2 linked regions of the Parashewanella spongiae genome follow. The protein of the gene in region 1 interacts with the protein of each later gene in a pairwise test. Links are inferred from orthologs where the notes say so. Each region holds a gene or a part of one and is shown in the gene's direction. Other genes may lie near its edges. The genes, in order: recO and recR.

The links.
Region 2: the proteins of recO (region 1) and recR interact in binary tests that used the Escherichia coli proteins (3 or more experiments, as listed by UniProt). The link is inferred for Parashewanella spongiae from one-to-one orthologs.

The regions. Positions count from the first base shown.
Region 1 is NZ_CP037952.1:1,399,790-1,407,140, forward strand. The notes cover bases 1,476-4,463. They hold recO (DNA repair protein RecO), read left to right. Parts: upstream 1,476-2,617; coding sequence 2,618-3,310; downstream 3,311-4,463. Other genes in these bases: rnc (ribonuclease III), read left to right, coding at 1,476-1,567; era (GTPase Era), read left to right, coding at 1,564-2,571; E2I05_RS05325 (DUF2785 domain-containing protein), read right to left, coding at 3,303-3,929; E2I05_RS05330 (hypothetical protein), read right to left, coding at 3,969-4,235; E2I05_RS05335 (MbnH family di-heme enzyme), read right to left, coding at 4,283-4,463. Also shown: lepB (signal peptidase I), read left to right, coding at 1-885; more of rnc, read left to right, coding at 887-1,475; more of E2I05_RS05335, read right to left, coding at 4,464-5,479; E2I05_RS05340 (MbnP family copper-binding protein), read right to left, coding at 5,476-6,297; E2I05_RS05345 (choice-of-anchor B family protein), read left to right, coding at 6,488-7,351. UniProt on the Escherichia coli protein: Involved in DNA repair and RecF pathway recombination.
Region 2 is NZ_CP037952.1:1,730,253-1,737,424, forward strand. What follows is about bases 2,283-5,091. They hold recR (recombination mediator RecR), read left to right. Parts: upstream 2,283-3,291; coding sequence 3,292-3,891; downstream 3,892-5,091. Other genes in these bases: dnaX (DNA polymerase III subunit gamma/tau), read left to right, coding at 2,283-2,884; E2I05_RS06675 (YbaB/EbfC family nucleoid-associated protein), read left to right, coding at 2,957-3,289; astB (N-succinylarginine dihydrolase), read right to left, coding at 3,975-5,091. In the rest of the region: apt (adenine phosphoribosyltransferase), read left to right, coding at 1-3; more of dnaX, read left to right, coding at 500-2,282; more of astB, read right to left, coding at 5,092-5,309; topA (type I DNA topoisomerase), read left to right, coding at 5,641-7,172. UniProt on the Escherichia coli protein: May play a role in DNA repair. It seems to be involved in an RecBC-independent recombinational process of DNA repair. It may act with RecF and RecO.

The DNA.
Region 1 (7,351 bases):
GTGATTATTACTCTAGTGTCCGGTATTATTTGGGCCATAGATGCATTCGCATTCGCACCAAAACGTAAACAAGCTTTAGCATTGGCTGAAACGAAGCAAAGCTTAGATGATGACGCGAAAGAAAAAATCCTTCGTGAACCTGCGGTAGTGGAAACAGCACATTCTATTTTTCCGGTAATAGCCTTTGTTCTGGTTTTGCGTTCGTTTATTTATGAACCTTTTCAAATCCCTTCCGGTTCGATGATGCCAACCTTGCTGGTTGGAGATTTTATCTTGGTTGAAAAATTCAGTTATGGCTTAAAAGATCCTGTATGGCGAAGCCAACTTGTTGAAACAGGTAAGCCAAAACGTGGTGATGTCGTTGTATTTAAATATCCAGTAGATCCAAAAGTTGATTACATTAAACGAGTGATTGGTTTGCCAGGTGATAAAATTATTTATCGTAATAAACACCTTTCAATTGTTAAAGCTTGTGTTGATAAATCCGATTGCCCGAAGGCTGAAGTAGTCCATACTGATGAACTCAACCGTGGTGAATTTAACCAAGACGGTGTAGCGATGTTGCGTTATGAAGAGCAGTTGGGTGATGTTAATCATGATATCCTGATTAACCCATCGCGCCGTGAAATGACTCAGGCCTACCTTAGACAAGCTGGAACTAAGTCTTATGAGTTTGTTGTACCTGAAGGCCAGTATTTCATGATGGGCGATAACCGAGATAATAGCCTTGATAGCCGTTTTTGGGGATTTGTTCCTGAAGCTAATTTAGTGGGTAAAGCAGTAGCAATTTGGATAAGTTTTGAATTTGAGCGCACGGAAGCTGATTTATTGCCGACTTGGATACCAACAGGTGTTCGATTTAATCGCGTAGGCGGAATTGTGTAGTATGAAATCGTGGAAAAATAACGATCGTTTGTTACGTACTTTAGGGTACAAATTTAAGAATGATAAACTGTTAACCCAAGCTTTGACTCATAGAAGTGCTAGCCACAAGCATAATGAGCGGCTTGAGTTTTTAGGTGATTCAATTTTATCTATTGTGATTTCTGATGCTTTATATCATCAGTTTCCTAAGGCAACAGAAGGTGACATGAGCCGGATGCGAGCAACGCTTGTTCGTGGCGATACATTGGCTGTGATAGGTCAAGAGTTCGGATTGGGTGAGTATTTGCATTTGGGCCCAGGCGAACTGAAAAGCGGTGGCTTTCGCAGAGAGTCAATTCTAGCGGACGCTGTGGAAGCTATTATAGGTGCCATTTATTTAGACTCAGATCTCGAAACTATCAGGCAACTACTTTTAGACTGGTACGCAGTGCGTTTGAAAGAGATACTGCCAAATGTAAATCAAAAAGATCCTAAAACCTTGCTTCAAGAACATCTTCAAGGGCTTAAAAAGCCACTCCCAGACTATAGGGTCAAGAAAATTAAGGGTGAAGCACACGATCAAACATTCACTGTTGAATGTAAAATAGAAAAAGTCGGTCAACCCGTTATCGGAGTTGGCGGATCTCGCCGTAAAGCAGAACAAAATGCTGCGGCTCAAATGTTGGAGCTGTTAGCTAAATGAGTAGTAACCAAAAATCGTCAGAAACCTCAGCTGTAGAACCTAGCCTCGATGAACTACTAGCCAGTATAAATAAAACCTCTCCACAAGCGGTACAGTATGACGAAACTTTTTGTGGAATGGTCGCCATTGTTGGTCGTCCTAATGTAGGTAAATCAACTTTGTTGAATCGTTTACTGGATCAGAAAATCAGTATTACGTCTAAAAAGCCGCAAACCACACGTCATCGTATTATGGGCATTCATACTGATGGGCCGAGACAAACGGTTTTTGTTGATACTCCGGGGCTACATATTGAAGAACGTCGTGCGATTAATCGATTGATGAACCGAGCCGCATCGAGTTCGTTAGCTGACGTTTGCATGGTAGTGTTTGTGGTTGATGGAATGAACTGGACCGCAGATGATGAAATGGTCTTGCAAAAGCTTACACGTGGTGCAGAAGCGCTCGACCGTAAAATCGTGCTAGCTATTAATAAAGTTGATTATATTACAGATAAAGAAGCTCTGTTTCCGTATCTTGAACAAATCGCAACTAAAGCAAAATTTGATGAAATATTGCCTATTTCAGCTAAAAACGGCACCAATGTTGAACGTATTTTAGAGCTTGCTAATGAAGCACTACCAGCTTGTCCTCACTTCTTTCCTGAAGATTATGTGACCGATCGTTCTCAACGGTTTATGGCTTCAGAGATTGTACGCGAGAAATTGATGCGATTTTTGGGTGACGAGCTGCCGTATGATGCTACCGTTGAAATCGAGCAATTTAAGCTCATGGAAAATGGTGTTTACCACATCAATGCGCTCATTCTTGTGGAGCGAAAAGGCCAGAAGCGTATGGTCATTGGCAATAAAGGCGAACGCATTCGCACGATTGCGACTCAGGCTCGATTGGATATGGAAACTCTATTTGATAATAAAGTATTCCTAGAAGTTTGGGTAAAGGTAAAATCTGGATGGGCTGATGATGAACGCGCTCTCCGTAGCTTAGGTTACGGTGAAGAATAACAAATTCTATCAGCATAGGCTGCAAAACAACTAGGAAATAACGCCAATGGAGCGAGGTTACGTTTTACATCACCGTCCTTTTCAAGAATCGAAAGCTTTAGTTAACTTGCTAGTCGATGGAAAGGGCAGAGTGGATGCCGTAGCTCGCTTAGGTAGTGGCAAACGTTCAATTAAATCTGTACTACAGCCATTTCAACCGCTTATATTTACGCTTTCCGGTCGTTCAGAACTAAAAACATTGGGGCAGATCGAGGCCGCTGCTCCAGCAGTCCCACTATCAGGCCAAGCCTTATATTCAGGCATGTATCTTAATGAGCTGACTGTGCGCGTTTTGTCGATTCATCATGATGCAACAGAGTTATTTCAGATTTATCATCGAACCTTGTTACAAATGGCTTCTGAATTTTGTCAGAGCCAATTGCGTCTTTTTGAATATCATTTATTGCAAGAGTTAGGTGCAATGCCAAGCTTGCAGTTTGATGAAAATAGAGATCCTTTCGAAGAAGATATTTATTATCGGTTTATTTCCGAGCAAGGCTTTAGTCCTTGCTTAAACACTAAAATTGAAAGCAGCTTTTCAGGTCAAAGCTTAATAGCTTTACGAGAAAACAACATCCAACCTGCTCACTTTAAAGAGCTTAAATTTCTAATGAGGGAGATGTTGAAACCTTTACTTGGGCAAAAAACACTATTGAGTCGACAATTGTTTTTAACATCACGCAATAAACCAGCTAGTTAATTCTTTTCATAGCGGCTTCTATCGCTGGAACCATCTTTTTTAATGTCTCGTTTTTACTATTTTTGATATTGGCATACAGCGAAAATAAAAAGCTTTTGGTGTTATGTAATTTTGCTAAACTTTGCTGGCTTTTGAATACATGATTCCAATTTCGATAGGGTTCAGGGTTACTGATTTTAGCAATAAAAAAGTCCCATTCAGCAAGTGTGTGTTGTTGTCTTAAAAAGGTATAAATAATAGGCCGTGCAATTCGTTCAGGCTCACCGTAAATATAGAAGTGCCCATTTTGTGGTGTGATTTGGTTAGCCAACGCAGTGAGCATTTCGTCTAGGCTGTTCTTTTCTACTTGCTGATTCAGCATGAGTTGTAACATCAAGTCAGCGCCGTGTGCGATAGCATGCCGCCAACCTACAGTGTCATCAAAACCTCGATAATCATTGATACTATTTAAATACTGGACGGCTGTTTTAACAGCAAGCAATCTTTGTTCTGCAGTTAGGTAAGGTGACTTACGGTCTACGCGAACAACCTCAGCAAGTACTAATGCAGAAAAAGATTTATAAACACCATGTGAATCATTGACTTCTGAGCTTAACGTATTAATGAGGAAATTAAACATATCCAGTTGAGTTGATTTGTTGATTTCATCGGCTCTTAATCACTGGCTTAGTGCTGAGTAAGCAACCCCATCTCTAATTTGGGGTTTTGGACTGGCTAAGCAATTGAGTAAAAATATAGATAATTTTTGTTTCTTATCATTATTTTTTAATTCGAAGTTTTTCTTTTTAAGCGCTATAAGCTCGTTGACGAAGGCATTGTTATTATCGCATTTTTCACTTGCCGAATTTGCATTAATAACCTCTTTACTTTGTGTTACTGTGCTGAACAATAGGGTTATGAGTAATACCCCAAAAGTTATTTTCATTCGATTGTCCTTATCATTATTGAAAACGTTGTAGTCTTATAAGTCCATTAGTGCCATGGGTTTTTATGTTTAGGATTTTGTATAAAATTTAGGTCAGTGAGTGTATGAAGAAACTCAATAAGTTGTTCTTTTTCTTTCTTAGTTAATTCAAAACCTTTCACAAAAGGACTTTTGAGCGGATGCAGCCTTCCATCACCCGGATATTTTCCGGAAGTAATATTACGTCCACCTGCAGCATATACATCAATGACTTCTTCAAGAGTGGCAATGCTGCCGTCGTGCATGTATGGCGCAGTTAAAGCAATGTTCCTAAGAGTTGGCGCTCTAAACCTCCCATCATCTAAAAAGTTGCCACTTACTTCGGCTAATCCAGTATCTACTTGAGGATAACCTTTACTGACACCTTGTTGATCAAGTTGAGTTAATACAAAATCGGGACGCTCGGTATAATAAAGACCAGTATTATGAAACGGTCGTCTATCTAGAGGTTGTTTTTCATGAGTGGTGGATTGAGTAAAGTTGAACCCACCATGACAATGATGACATTCTAGTCGCTCTGAAAAAAATAAGTTCATCCCTACTAATTCATCCGGCGTTAATGCTTCATCTTGTTGCTGATAGGCGTATTTATCAAACTTTGTGTCTAAAGAAATTAAACTTCGAACAAAGCTTGATAATGCTTGGGTGATATTGGTGAATGTCGGTTTTACATTTTGGCTCGCAAATGCGGCGTCGAAAAGTTTGGGGTATGGGGCTCGTTTAAAACGACTTAATACCATCTGTTCATTTCCACTCACACCAAGCTCTATTGGATTATCACCAAAGATAGGCAGTAAAATTTGTCGTTCGAGTGTTGTAATCCCATCATGTGACCAAGTTAGGGTTTTATTATATGCAATATTCACCAATGCAGGAGAATTACGTCGATGATGTTGGCCAGTACTTCCTGTTGATGTGACTTTAGGTTCAGCAAAAGCTAATGATTGTATATGACAAGTTGCACAGCTTTGTTTTTGATTAGCTGAAAGGGACTTATCATAAAAAAGGAAGCGTCCTAACTCTACCTTTGCATCAGACATGGGGTTTGCTTTCGGTACTGCAGGTTTAGGGAATCCGTCTGGAATTTCCCAAGCATAAGCTTCTTGAGTCGTTTCTTTTGAAGCTTTGTCTGGCTGGCAACCTAGCAATATAAAAAGAAAACTAAGAGAACAGACTAGCTTAAATTTGGAGTTTAAAGAGTTCATTTGAGTTGCCATACCCCTTCATCCAACTGTAGCGAGCTAACTAATTGGCGACAGGTATTTGAGGTCATATTCGACATACAAGAAGTTCTACTCATTTCTGGATTGGTGAGTATTGGCGCTAAAAGTGGTTTGAGGTTAAACACCAGAGAAGATTGATTCTGATAATCAAAACTAAAATGGATTTGGTTAGGGTATCGACATGGAGTTTTAGGTGAACGCAATATACTTTCGGCTTTACACCCTGTAGAACCAAGGTGAAATTGCCAGCCTGTTTGATAGTATGTTTTTGGATCTTTTGTTCCTTTACCAAGATCAATTCTTAAAAATTTATGCCCTTGTTGCCACGTCCAAAACATATCACTTTGGTTTAATGGAGCTGATTGTTTAAGTGGATTGAGGTGATTAATTTTAAAAGGCACGCCTAACGTAAAGCTGAATGTTCCTTCCTCAATCTCATTGTTGAAATATAGATTCCAATTTGCGTTTTGAGTGTTTTTCTCTCCGTTGCATGGGCTGCCGATCAGAGCAATTGATGACTGTTGGTGATGATTATTTTTTGATATTAAAGGTAAGCTTTGGCCGTTGTTTTTGAACTCACTCAGGTAGAACTGAATTTGGTTAAGTGTCCACTTACTTTCAATGGGTAAAATGCTTGCGCAACTGATTGGAGTTTGATCCCACATCAGCCTGACTTTTAGAGTAGATCCAGTTTGTTTGCAAGAACTCAGCAACAAGGAGCAAAAAATCACAAAGAAGTTAAAAAAAAGATAATGAGGTCTTAGACGAAAAGCTGATGAACCCCCAAAGCAACAAAGCATATTTAAAGCCTTTTTGTATTTATTATGAATGTATAAATATCTGCTTATAAAAAAAATGACAAGCAAATTGTTATAAAAAAGTTGAATATTAATATATTGACCATTATGTTAGTTGTAAAACGGATTTACTGACTAATCGCCAAAATAATCAGAGCGATGGTTCAGTGCTATTGCTCAGGGAATTTTATTTATGCAAGTCATTTCTTCTATTTTTCGTTTCTCATTTTTGGCTTTTTCACTTTTTTGCCTTGATGCAAACCTTTCACGTGTTTTGGCTCATTCTGAACATGACAAAGCTCGCTTTGTAGATTCAAATGGAAAAGATATTGGACGGTGTGATAGTCCATTACGACCCTGTAAAACTATTACCTATGCGGTTAATCACGCCAATAAGGGAGATAAGATTTTGGTCGCTGGTGGGGAATACCGCCTAAATGATGTCGAAGACGTATTTTTGATGACCAGCAAGATTGTGCCAGTTCTAGGGGGGTATAATCGTTACGATCATTTCCTTTCTCAAGCACCGCAGTTGAACTCAACAACGTTAATAGGCGTACCTGAAGAATTTGTCGATGATTTGCGTAATAGTGGCTTCCATGTTGTTAATGACGGTATAGCTCGATACGGTGCTAGGTTGAAAGATAGGCTAAAAAATCATGCTGATCTACAGAACAGTCACCGCAAAACAAGCTGTGTTGATGGTAAAGCGGGTAATTTTAACTGTAGCAATATTGATTTAGTCTCACATATGTCGTTAGGGGATTTTTCATCAAATCCGCCTTCAGCCAATGATATATGGGGACACGTTGATCTTAATACTGGCACAGAGTATGCCATTATAGGTTTGAGGAACGGTACTTCAGTGGTGAGTCTTGAAGACCCAGAGAGTCCTAGAGAAGTTGGTTTTATTACTGGAACATCAACAAGCTGGCGAGATATTAAAGTTTACCAATGGTTTGATGAAGCCAGCTTAAGTTGGAAAGCTAATGCTTATGTTGGCTCGGAAGGCTCAAACTATATACATATTATTGATTTAAGCCAACTTCCTGATTCA
Region 2 (7,172 bases), 330 kb from region 1 along the record:
TAATACCAATTACAGTAATTAAATTCTCAACTCAGAGCTATGTATGTGCTCAAAGTGCAATCGAAATTGATGAAGGCATAGTTGTTACCGACATACAAAATTGTCGTTATTACATTGCTACGTCAAGACAATTTTGAGATGTATTATTTATAAACCAAAGTGAGCACAGACAAGCTCCTGAAGGGCAAGGCTAAAGGGTTCCATTACTGCGTTGGACGCCAGTTTTGTATTGCGGCCGTAGGGAATATAGTACTTCGAGCTTGTACCTTGCACTGAAACCCTTTAGCTTTTACTGAGTGAAAGATTTGTTACTGTAATTGGATAAGCTACTTTCACGGCTTAACTCGAGTATCAAATGAACTGATAATGTACGTAATATCCTCATTTGATACTCTTGCTTTATCGCTATCTGGTTTACGAACTAGTTGCATGATATGGTGATTAAATTCGCGCAACACAGGAGCCAGCCTGAATATCAGAGGCTAAATTAGGGAGTTTCATGTCATATCAGGTGTTAGCCAGAAAATGGCGGCCTGCCACTTTCGAACAGGTCGTAGGCCAATCTCATGTTCTTCATGCATTAACCAATGCATTAACTCAACAACGTCTTCATCATGCGTATTTATTTACTGGCACACGTGGCGTAGGTAAAACCAGTTTAGCTCGACTTTTTGCAAAAGGTTTAAACTGCGAGAAGGGCATAACTGCAACACCTTGTGGCACTTGTTCGAGCTGTGTGGAAATTGCCCAAGGCCGTTTTGTTGATCTTATTGAAGTTGACGCTGCATCACGCACTAAAGTTGATGACACTCGAGAAATCTTAGATAACGTTCAATATCGTCCCACACGTGGACGCTATAAAGTGTATTTAATCGATGAAGTACACATGCTTTCTCGTAGTAGTTTTAATGCGCTGTTAAAAACACTTGAAGAACCACCAGAGCACGTAAAATTCTTACTTGCGACAACCGATCCTCAAAAACTTCCTGTTACTGTTTTATCGCGCTGCTTACAGTTTAATCTGAAGAGCTTGACTCAAGAAGATATCGCAAAACAGCTAGATTTTGTTCTTGAACAAGAGCAAATGAAGTTTGAATCACAAGCACTGACGCTTCTTGCAAAATCAGCCAATGGCAGTATGCGTGACGCGTTGAGTTTGACCGATCAAGCTATTGCTTTTGGTGCAGGCGAAGTCATGCTCAACCAAGTGCAAACGATGCTTGGCAGTATTGACGAACATCATGTCATTGGTTTATTCAGCGCACTTACCACAGGTAATGTCGCAGAGTTAATGCCTGCCTGTACTAAAGTGATAGAGTTTGGTGCGGAGCCGGAAGAAGTGTTACGTAGTCTACTCGAATTGCTGCATCAAATTACATTGACACAATTCGCACCTGCTGCGGCGCAGTTGTCATTATATGCCGATCAAATTAAAGCTTTCGCTGAACAATTATCACCAGAGCAAGTACAGCTTTACTATCAGATTTTAGTGAGTGGAAGAAAAGATCTTGCTTATGCGCCAGATCCAAAATCTGGATTGGAAATGGCATTACTCCGAGCCATTGCATTTGTACCAGAAACACCCATTACGAAATGGAAAAAATCTGAGAATCCACAACAATCGGTTGCCAGTGTTCTAGTTACACCACAAGTAGAAACTAAAGCAGTTGACGTCGTTGTTGAAGCCAATACAAACGTGGAGGTTGAAGATCCCGCAGTGAAAAAAGCACTGAGTCAGAGCAGTGAGATAACGAAAGTTACAACTGAAACTGTTTCAACTGAAGTTGACAAAGAAAATGATGTGTCAGCATTAGAAGCTGAACAAGCTGTTTTGCTCAGCCAAGCACAAAGTCAGGGCTTTAATGATATTCCTCCACCAGATTTTGATGTGCCTGAAGCCGTTAACCTTGATTTGCAGAGTACGGAATCACCAGAACCTATAAACTATGAAGTTTCGAATAGCACAGAGCAAAACAACAGAGCTCCTCAAGCTATTGCAGATACCGTTGTTTCTGCTACTCAAACGGTTGATATTGACCCTCTCGAAGCTGTACTAGCATCTAGAGATGCATTGCTGTCTGACTTATCGGCGGAAGAAAAAGATAAGGAAGGTGGGGCAAAAAAGCCTAAATCGGTCGCTGAGCGCAAGCCGTTTGCGCGGCGAGACGATGCCAAGCAAACCGATTCGAACTCGGCTCCCTTAGGTGTGAGTGATAATCATGATAGTGCAGAGCTTGCAGATCAAGTTGTTGAAACACCACCATGGGAAGTATCGTCTACGCCTGTTGAACAAAAGATAGAAACAAGCAATGTAACAGATGAAAATGAAGTCGCTCAGTCGGTACAATCAACAAGCATTCCTGTGAAAAGTGAACAACTTTCAGTTGACATTGTTCAATCACAAGAAAGTTTAACCCCTAGTGCACCTTCTTCACTCACTGGTGACGCTACTGATTTATACTGGTATAAATTAATGTCAGAACTTGATTGTGGAGGCCGAATTAGGCAATTGGCTGTAAACTCAGTATGTCGAGAGTTTTCAGAACCTTTACCCTTATTGCTAAAGCCCGATCAAAAGCATTTGTCAGCAGATATTGCTATTAAGCAGCTAGAAGCAGCATTAAGCAAAAATTTTGATAAGCCTATTACAGTGAATATTGAGTTTGGACTTGATAAACACAGAGAGACACCATTAGAAGTTCGCCAGCGTTTTCAGAAAGAACTGCTACAGGATACAGAATTAAAATTAAGAAACGATCCGAGTATACAATGGCTGATGGATAATATGGGGGCAAGTTTAAATATGGACACTGTAGCCTTTCCTCCAGCTAACTTGAGTTTAAAAGGTCAGGCTATAAAGAATCTAGAGTTTGTCTCTACTTAAGTATCTTGGTTTATTTAACGACAAAACTTAAGTAAAATTGGTATCAACTTTTTATATTAAAGAGAAAAAACTATGTTTGGTGGTAAAGGCGGTATGGGTAACCTGATGAAACAGGCCCAAATGATGCAAGACAAGATGGCTAAAGCGCAAGAAGAAATCGCGCGTATGGAAATCACTGGTGAGTCGGGTGCAGGTATGGTTAAAGTTACTATGACTGGCAATCACAATGTGCGTAAAGTTGAAATCGATCCAAGCTTAATGGAAGACGACAAAGACATGCTGGAAGACTTGATTGCTGCAGCATGCAACGACGCTGCTCGCCGTGTTGAAGAAAACCAAAAGAGCAGAATGGCTGACGTCACTGGCGGTATGCAATTACCACCTGGTATGAAGATGCCGTTTTAATGATGAAATTTAGTCCGCTTGTTGACGAGCTGATCCACTCTCTGCGTTGCTTGCCGGGTGTTGGACCGAAATCTGCCCAACGCATGGCGTTTCAGCTGCTAGAACGTAATCGTAAACCAGGATTGCAACTAGCAGAAACACTGGCACAGGCGATGAGTAATGTTGGACATTGCAAGTCGTGTCGTACGTTTACTGAAGAAGAGTTATGTCCGATTTGCGCAAGTAATAAACGTGGAAATTCAGCCACTATTTGTGTCGTTGAAACGTCTGCGGATGTATTAGCTGTTGAAGCAGGTGGACATTTTTCAGGTCGATATTTTGTCCTTTTAGGACACTTATCACCACTTGATGGTGTTGGCCCTGAAGAGCTTGGGCTGTCATTGCTGGAAGATCATTTAAAATCAGGCGATATTAGTGAATTAATTTTAGCGACAAACCCAACTGTTGAAGGGGATGCAACCGCTCATTTCATTGCTGATATGGCTTCAAGACATAATATAAAAGTGAGCCGAATAGCTCATGGGGTGCCAGTAGGTGGTGAATTAGAATATGTTGATAGTACAACGCTTGCGTTGTCATTTAATGGGCGAGTACCTATTTAATTTACTTAAGATTCACCTCATAAAAAAACCAGAAATATGCGATTATTTCTGGTTTTTTTTGGTTTTATAGTGAAAATTAAAAATTAACGTTGGAACTGATAAACACTTCCAAGCTTCATTATCTGAGTTAATTCATCAAGTGCAGTACGAGATTCAATCAATAATTGAGGGTCAGCTAAGTCTTTCGTGGTTAGTCGGTCGCGATAGTGCTTATCAACCCATTGGTTCAATGTAGAAAATAACTGGTCATTCATTAGTGTATGTTGATTGACAGCACTTAATTCATGCTGGTTCATGGCAACACGTAAACGTAAACAAGCTGGGCCACCGCCATTTTGCATACTTTGCTTCACGTCGAAATAAAAGACTTTCTTAATTGGAGTCTCAAGAGTAACGAGCTCATTTAAATAAGCAAACACTGCAGGATTCTCTTGGCAATCTGTCGGTGCAATAATGGCCATCTCACCTGACGGTAAGGTGATTACTTGAGTATTAAACAAGTAGCTTTTAACGGCATCGTTAATAGAAACTTTGTTAGTTGGTACTTCGATAAAATGTGATTCAGTATTGAGTTTGCTTTGGATTTCATCGAGTTTATTTTGAGTGTCAACAAAAGCTTGCTCATGATAGAAGAGTACATTTTGATTTCCAACCGCAATGACATCATTGTGGAATACACCTTGATCAATAACATCTGGGTTTTGTTGAATAAATACAGTATTACTGTCATTCAATTGGTGTAAACGTGCTACTGCACGAGAGGCTTCGAGTGTTTGACGGGCAGGAAATTTAGCTGGACGAGGAGCGTTAGGATTCGTTGCTTCTTGACCGTAAACGAAAAGCTCAACACCAGACTCGCCGTATTGTGCACACATTCTTGTGTGGTTTGCCGCGCCTTCATCGCCAAAGCTGGCGTGTTCAGGTAAATGTCCATGATGATGAAAATGGTTTGGATCACTGAACGTAGATTGAAGGATTAGACCTGTAGTGATAGGTTCGATACTGCGATGTAATTTATCCACTAAGTTTGCTGGAGTGAAATGAATTTTTTTATCTCTCGTGTCAGCACTTGGGGAAATAGTAGCTGCGTTGGCTGTCCACATGCTGGAAGCACTACAACAAGCATTGAGTAAAAGTGGTGCTTGCTCGTGCGCACTTTTTAAAACTTGTGCATCTGTACCGGTAAAACCGATACGACGAAGTGTTGTCAGATCTGGGCGTTCTTGCGGAGCTAACATTCCTTGAACCATTCCCATCTCTGCCAGAGACTTGGCTTTTTTTAAGCCTTGTTTCGCGGCGGCTTTTGGGTTTGAGGCTTGAGCAGCATTATTAAACGAGGCAACATTACCAAAAGACAAACCAGCGTAGTTGTGAGTCGGGCCAACTAGCCCGTCAAAATTCGCTTCAAAATGCTTCATTACATATCCTTCTAAGATGAGATATCTGATTAAGCTCAAATAGGGTATTGAGATGTCGGCCAGTATACATAAGCTAAATGGCATCTCAAGTAGTCAAATTTGTAACATCTACATAAATAGGGTAATAATTGCATAACTATTATGACTAAGATGGTAAATACTGAGATATTAGGTTTTAATAGCGCAATATTATTTTTTGAACTTTATAAGCTTTTGCTTAAAAAGTGACTGGCTGACTCTATTATCTTGGATTGTGACTTGAAACTGAAGCCACAACCCTCTATATATGGAGCCAATTTATCTTCACCAGCATTTTGGCGTATATCAAACTATGGGAAAATCGCTAGTTATTGTCGAATCACCGGCTAAAGCCAAGACGATTAATAAGTATCTTGGTAAGGACTTTATTGTTAAGTCGAGTGTGGGACATATTCGAGATCTACCAACATCTTCCTCTGCTAAAGGAAGCAGTAGCTCCACTAAAACAGCTGCAGAAGTCCGTAAAATGGCTCCTGAAGAAAAAGCTAAGTATAAGAGTGAGCGTGATAAGAAAGCTCTAGTGGCTCGTATGGGCGTTGACCCTGATCGTGGCTGGAAAGCGAAGTATCAAATCCTACAAGGCAAAGAAAAAGTTGTTAAAGAGCTACAGACTTTGGCTGAATCAGCTGATCATGTCTATCTCGCAACGGATTTGGATAGAGAAGGAGAGGCGATTGCATGGCACCTTCAACAAGTCATAGGTGGAGATGAGTCGCGTTACCAACGTGTTGTTTTTAACGAAATCACTAAGACCGCAATCCAAGATGCTTTTAGTAAGCCATCTGAGCTGGATACCAACATGGTTAATGCTCAACAAGCACGTCGATTTTTAGACCGAGTGGTTGGTTTTATGGTGTCACCATTGCTATGGAAAAAAGTAGCACGTGGTTTGTCAGCTGGTCGAGTTCAATCCGTTGCAGTACGTCTTGTTGTTGAACGAGAAGCAGAAATCAAAGCTTTTGTGCCAGAAGAATACTGGGACGTATTTGCTGATCTTCATACGAGATCGAATGAATCATTGAAGCTTGAAGTGACAAAGTTTCGAGGTTCAGCTTTTAAGCCTGTAACTCAAGCAGAAGCTCAAGTTGCTGTAGATGCATTGTCTTCAACGCAATATAGCGTTATAGCTCGCGAGACTAAAGGCACAAAAAGTAAGCCTTCAGCGCCATATATTACTTCTACTTTGCAACAAGCAGCCAGTACACGTTTAGGTTTTGGCGTTAAGAAAACCATGATGTTGGCTCAACGCTTATATGAAGCTGGTCATATTACTTATATGCGAACTGACTCAACCAATTTAAGTAAAGAAGCCGTTGACAGTGCTCGTGAAATGATTGGCAAAGAATTTGGCCAAGCGTATTTACCAGAGCAGGCAATAAGGTATGGCAGCAAACAGGGGGCACAAGAAGCTCATGAAGCCATTAGACCTTCAAATGTTGGTTTAGAAGCTGCCTTTATGAATGATATGGAGCGCGACGCACAGAGGCTTTACGAGTTAATATGGCGTCAGTTCGTCGCATGTCAAATGACATCTGCACAGTATGATGCAACAAAACTTACGGTAAAAGCGGGTGATTATGAGCTTAAAGCCAATGGCCGTACACTCAAGTTTGATGGTTGGACACGTGTTCAGCCAGCATTAAAAAAGAAAAATGAAGAAGAAAGTGATTTACCTTTGCTGGCAACAGGTGATCCGCTTTTATTAGATTCCATTATCCCAACTCAACATTTTACCAAACCGACAGCACGCTTTAGTGAAGCCTCTTTGGTGAAAGAGCTTGAAAAGCGTGGTATCGGTCGACCGTCGACTTATGCAACTATTAT